Regions from separate parts of the Companilactobacillus sp. HBUAS59699 genome, predicted to be linked through region 2. Evidence: riboswitches for the same ligand, from Rfam matches in the RefSeq annotation. Region 2 holds a riboswitch; the other holds the start of a gene.
What was found. A riboswitch is a leader RNA that binds a small molecule or an ion and turns the genes downstream of it on or off. The one in region 2 is predicted to bind thiamine pyrophosphate.
Positions count from the first base shown of each region.

Region 1: another riboswitch for thiamine pyrophosphate. It lies ahead of thiT (energy-coupled thiamine transporter ThiT); the one in region 2 lies ahead of U8519_RS04405 (thiamine-binding protein).

Region 1 is NZ_JAYKTV010000001.1:644,003-647,154, reverse strand. It holds gene mreD (rod shape-determining protein MreD) at 1-69, shown strand, start outside; gene U8519_RS03245 (septum site-determining protein MinC) at 66-728, shown strand; gene minD (septum site-determining protein MinD) at 731-1,531, shown strand; TPP riboswitch at 1,558-1,656, shown strand; gene thiT (energy-coupled thiamine transporter ThiT) at 1,704-2,276, shown strand; gene U8519_RS03230 (DUF4044 domain-containing protein) at 2,332-2,451, opposite strand; gene mraZ (division/cell wall cluster transcriptional repressor MraZ) at 2,687-3,118, shown strand; gene rsmH (16S rRNA (cytosine(1402)-N(4))-methyltransferase RsmH) at 3,108-3,152, shown strand, end outside.
Region 2 is NZ_JAYKTV010000002.1:160,245-163,396, forward strand. It holds gene U8519_RS04395 (ABC transporter substrate-binding protein) at 1-236, opposite strand, end outside; gene U8519_RS04400 (ABC transporter permease) at 251-1,012, opposite strand; gene U8519_RS04405 (thiamine-binding protein) at 981-1,277, opposite strand; TPP riboswitch at 1,345-1,442, opposite strand; gene U8519_RS04410 (SOS response-associated peptidase) at 1,638-2,207, opposite strand; gene U8519_RS04415 (hypothetical protein) at 2,258-2,656, opposite strand; gene U8519_RS04420 (hypothetical protein) at 2,742-3,152, opposite strand, start outside.

The DNA.
Region 1 (3,152 bases), on a different contig from region 2:
TTCATAATTTACGTTCCACTAGCAAATCTTAGTGATTGGTTGGTTAAATATAGGAGGGATAGTAAATGAGCAACGTTACTCTTAAAGGTAGCAAAGAAGGGTATGTTGTAATCATTAACGATGAAAGTGACTTCCAACAAGCATTGAAAGACTTGAAAGAACTAATTCTTAAACAAAATATTGGCTCTGCTGAAGATGATGTCATTCAATTTACTATTAAGACTGGTAATCGTCTTTTGACTGATGCTCAGGTGAAAGAAGTTAAGAAGACTTTTACTGAGTATCCTCAAATTGAAATCAAAGAAATTAGTTCAGAAGTTGAGTCAAAACTTGAAGTATCAAAACTTTTAAAAGCTAATAAGATGAACATTGAAACGGGCATTGTTCGTAGTGGTCAAAAGTTAGAATTTGAAGGCGATGTATTATTCTTGGGTGTCCTTCATGAAGGAGCACAGATCAGTACAGATGGATCTGTCTATATACTGGGTAAGGTAAATGGCATTGTCCAAGCTGGTTTCCCAGATAATACGAGTGCAGCAATTTTTGGCAATTTAAAGCATGCCGCTCAATTACGTATTGCTGATGTTATTGAAATAATCACGGACGAAAATGAGGGTGATCTTCATAATCATCAGTTTGCATACATTGACGATATGCACTCTATTAGTGTTAATGATTTACAAGATTACAAAGAGGTTATGAGTGAATCTAGAAAAAGGACGGTTTAGTTATGGGGATATCTATTGTTGTAACGTCTGGTAAAGGCGGCGTTGGTAAAACAACTACAACCGCTAATATTAGTTCCGTCTTAGCAAGCCTTGGCAAAAAAGTTTGTATGGTGGATCTGGATATCGGACTTAGAAATTTGGATGCTGTTTTGGGGCTTACCAACAGAATTGTTTATGACATCGTTGATGTGGCACAGAATCGAGTTGTTTTATCGCAAGCGTTGGTTCGTGATCCGAGATTTGAAGACAATTTGTATTTATTAGCGGCTTCGCAGTTTGCTGACAAGTACGTCCTTGATCAAGATTCTGTTAGAAGAATTATTACTTATTTGAAGCAAAGATTTGATTTTGTAATGATCGATTGTCCGGCGGGGATCGAGTACGGTTTTCAAAATGCTGTCACGGTTGCTGATGGGGCAATCGTTGTTACTAATCCCGAATTAGCGTCCGTCAGTGATGCTGATCGAGTGGTTGGGATTCTTGAAAGTATGAAGATGCCGATTACACCACATTTGATCATTAATCGTGTTCGTAAGAATATGATCAACAAAGGAACTTCGATGAGGATCGATGATATCGTTAATCATTTACGCATTCCATTATTGGGAGTAGTCATTGATGAAGACGATGTTATTGCTGCTTCAAATGCAGGTAGAACGGTGATTTCTGATAAGAACAGTGATGCTGGTCACAGTTATCGAAATATTGCTCATCGAATGCTTGGCGAAAGTATACCGTTAGATATTTTTAATGATGAAAAAAAGACGGGATTCTTTAGCAGAGTATTTGGTAGAAAAAAGTAACAGTGATATAATTATGTTAATTAAATAGTCAACACAGGGGGAGCCAATGGCTGAGAGTGATTAAGTTCAGACCCTTTAAACCTGTTATGTTAATACATGCGTAGGGATAGTGTTGTTCAAGTAAAAAACTCGAACTCTCTTGTGATGGCTTAAATCAGAAGGGAGTTTTTTTGTGTCAAGAAATAATAATTTGGTGGTTTTAACTGAAGGTGCAATCATTGTTGCAGCATCTACAGCACTAGCCTTCATACCACATAATCTAGGCGCTTCATCGATTTCAATTGTGTATGGTTTGATTCCTATGTCAATATATGCTTTGAGAAGAGGCCTAAAGCCGGGATTAATTGCTGGACTAGTTTGGGGACTGTTGGACCTTATTTTAAGAGGATTCAGTAGTGGTGGTTTTTTGAATCCGCTACAAGGGTTCGTTGAATATCCAATAGCTTTTGGAGCTATTGGACTTGTCGGCTTGGGAAGTATGCAAGTGAAGAAAAGAATTGAAGATGGAAAAAATCCGATAGGTTTAATAATGCTCTATTCTGGAATTGGATTCGTAGCTAAGTACTTCTTCCATTTCATTGCTGGTGGTATTTATTGGGGAATGTATGCACCAAAGACCATGAATCCATGGATCTATTCATTGGTTATCAATGGTGGAAGCTTTATTGCCAATATGATAATGATGTTTGTCCTGATGTTGATACTAAGTCCGGTTTTAAAGAAATTTATTATTGTCAAAGATTAAAAAAATAGTGTTCAAGTAGAGATTGCTTCTACTTGGACACTATTTTTTGTTTGTTTTAAATAAAGCTCATGAGTGATCCTAAGATTACTCCGCCAATTGTTACTAAAATCATTAACCAAACGACCACTTGGGTAATTTTTGTTAAAGTGCTTTTAGGCTTTTTTTCGTCGTTCAAACGTTCCACCACCTAGTATTTATATATGAAGAATATTACTTCACATGAACTAATTATGCAACAATTGTGGTGAAAATACACTATTTTTGGGATTATCCCCCACCGTTATATATGTTGATAAATCAAGTAATAAAACGTTTTACATATATCAGTGTCATTTTTCACAATATGAAGTGGTTAATTGTGGTGATTTGTGGTAAATTAGAAAGTGTTAAAGAATTGAGGTGAACTGTGGATGTTCATGGGGGAGTTTCATCACACCATTGACAGTAAAGGTCGAATAATTATCCCTGCAAAATTTCGTAAGGAAATTGGGGATATTTTTGTAATTACTCGTGGTATGGATGGCTGCTTATTTGGATATTCCATGGAACAATGGAGCAAGCTTGAGGCTCAGTTGGATAAGTTACCTTTAACAAAGAAGGATGCCCGTGCTTTTACTAGATTTTTCTATTCCGCCGCTGGTGAAATGGAATTTGATAAGCAGGGACGCGTCAACTTGTCGTCGTCTTTAATAGATTTTGCTAAATTAAAAAAGAATTGCGTAGTAGTTGGTGTTTCAGACCGAATTGAAATTTGGGATGAAGAAAGATGGAATGAATTTAATCAACAAGCTGAAGACAATTTTGAAGAAATATCGGAGAAAATGACAGATTTTGACTTCTAATGAATTTACACATAAAACAGTATTATTAAAAGAA
Region 2 (3,152 bases):
GAGCTAGCATCCCCATCTGATGGTTGAACGATTTTTACATCCAAACCTTGCTTCTTAAAATAGCCTTTTTCCTTTGCGACATACAAACCAGTGTGGTTGGTATTCGGTGTCCAATCCAATACGATCGTAACTTTCTTTAAATCTTTTGCTTCTGACTTAGAACTATTTTTATTGCTGCATCCAGCAAAGACTGCAAAAATACTTAAAACTAATAAAATTTTCCATCTAAATTTCATTTGATCCCCCATTATTAATCCCTTTTCCAAGGCATACTGTATTTTTCAATTAAATTAACTAACGCTACTAACAATAAACTTATTATTGAGATCAAAAATATGACCGCAAACATCTTGTCAAAATCATATGACTTACGAACTCTAGTCATGTATACACCAAGTCCTTCGAATCCTCCCAACCACTCCGAGATAACGGCACCGATCACAGCATAAGTGACCGCAATTCTCATGGCTGAAAAGAAATCTCCTAGACTAGCTGGTAATTTGATGTGTTTAAAAATTTGAAATTGATTAGCCCCCATTGAACGCAATAGACGTATCTCATCTTGATCTACTGATGAAAATCCATTCAGCATCGCTACTGATACTGGAAAAAATATCGTAATAATGATTAAAACTACCTTCGGCATGATCCCGAATCCAAACCAAATCGTCAATAGAGGCGCTATCGCAACCGTAGGTATCGTCTGTGTTAAGACTAATACCGGATACAGTGCATCTCTTACTCCGTGAAAATAATCCATAAATATAGCGGAGATTATTCCCAAAGTAACACCTGATATCAATCCCACCACCGCTTCCAGTAATGTTATCTTGGCGTGAAATATCAATAAATGAAAATCACTGATAAAGGCCTGTCCCACTTGTAATGGCGATGGCAACATGAAGTCAGGAACTAACTTGAGAACACTAACCACTTGCCAAATTACTAGTATCAAGACCAAAGAAAGGATCGAATAAGCATTAATGTTGGTGCTTTTTCGTTTTCTTTTCAATGCTCAATACTTCTCCTTCTGGCTTATAGACAACTTTGATATATGCTGAAACACTTGGTGCTCCAGCCTTTACAGCAATCAATTGACATTGCTTTACTATTTCCATCAGCTCGTCATAATCACCTTCGATCGATGTTTCAAATGCTCCCACCTGATAATTAAGTCCGGTACTAGAAATATAAGCAATAACTTCATCCACAATACTGATCAGTTTGTCCTCATCATTTACGATCGGTAAAACTTGAATTGCAACACTGGCTTCCATATTGATCCCCCACTTTATTTAATTTATAAAAAAAGACACTTCTCCAGAATAGAGAAATGCCGAAATAGTCATTTAATGACATGCTCCCTACGCTGGTATTGGCCAACAGGTTCAAAGGGTCAGGTTAAACCTTCTCAACGCATTCGCGTTCCCCTGCTAAATTATTGTATTGCTCCTAAATTGATTTACTTGTGATATATCATCTGCTGCTTTAGGACTCCCACAGATTACAGGATGAAAAAAAGCCTGTCAATTTACTAATAGTATGACTATTAGTGATTAACAGGTCTTGAAGTCTTGATACATTTGAGTTCTTCGGAAAATATTCATCCGATTATTATATTAACGCATAGAGCTTTATTAATTAGATAATGGTTCAGATTTTAATTTTGGCATTGCTGATTGCAAAAAATCAATGGCAAATTTCTGATCATAGATCCAGGCTTTGATTTGATTTTTTTGCAAGATCAACGGCATACGATCGTGAATCTTGATCATCGATTCATTCGGTGCAGTTGTTAACAAGACACTGTGTGCTTCACCGTCAAAAACTTTGTAACATCCCGCAATGTAGAGTGTATCTGGGTCAGATCCATAATTAAATCGGTGTTTCACTTTGTCAGCTGACCATTCAAAAAAGCCAGTCGTCGGGTATACACAACGTCTATTCAGAAATGATTCCGAAAACATTGGCTTTTGCATGATTGTCTCCGATCGTGCATTGATAATATTTTGTCCTGACTTAAAGCCTGGAAAGCCCCACTTCATCGTAACAACTTGAACTTGTCCCTTACCCGACCGAACAATTGCTGTTTGATCTGTGGGAAAGACTTCTCCTGTTTTGGGTTCATAACCATTATCCACAGCCAATTGATAGATTCGGTTGATTTCTTCGTTATCTGACGGTTGAAAAGTAAATCTTCCACACATATTAACAACTCCCTTGATGCTATTGAATAAGTTATACACAACAAAAAAATTTACCTTGCAGCAAGTCCTTGAATATAAGCTATATAGCAGGCAAAATCACCTTGTCGTTTACGTTCCTGACCAGAATGCTGCTTACCGATTATACTTCGCCAATTAGTATCAATATTTCTTTTAGTTAAATATCTATCCAGAGCATCCAAACTGCTAAGCACTAAATTATGATTAGCTGTTCTTTTTTCGTCAATTTCATAACGAACTTTACTAGAGGAAGTAGCCCAAATAGCTCTAATATTAGCATAAGAAACACACGCATCTACAAAATCACTATATAGTTCCTTCGCATTATCATCTGCAACGATCAATGATGCATGCATTAACTGATGCGCCCTTTTAGATTCATCAAAAGTAAGCACTAGTGATTCAAATGTTAATTCTTCATAATCAAACATTGTCTTCCTCCTCTAACTGATAAGTTTAATAACTCTATCAACATTATCTCATTAGAGATTCTCATAACCTAGTACAAAAATTAAATTAAAACTTGTGAGAATAATAATCCATAATTGGAATGCCCATTTCAATTAAATAATTCCCTATTCCACACTCAACATCACTCCTAGACAGTGCAATTGGTATATTTTTAAGAGGAAATATTAAGACAAAACTTTCGTCCCATCTTTGATCTAACATATGTGCCAAGATGCCCGAAGAGTTGTACCGCCACTGACCTTTAGCATTCACAGCATCATAATTATCATCATTTGGTATTTCAAAATTAATATCATTGCTCACAGCTACAAGACCCAAAAGACCGGTAGTAGTAAATTTCATCCAAACTATATCTTTATCCGAAGCTATACCTGATTCTTCTTGTATTGCAGCATAAAATTCATCATTGAATTGTAACTTATCAACATATTTAACTGGATTATTAATTCGTGGTAT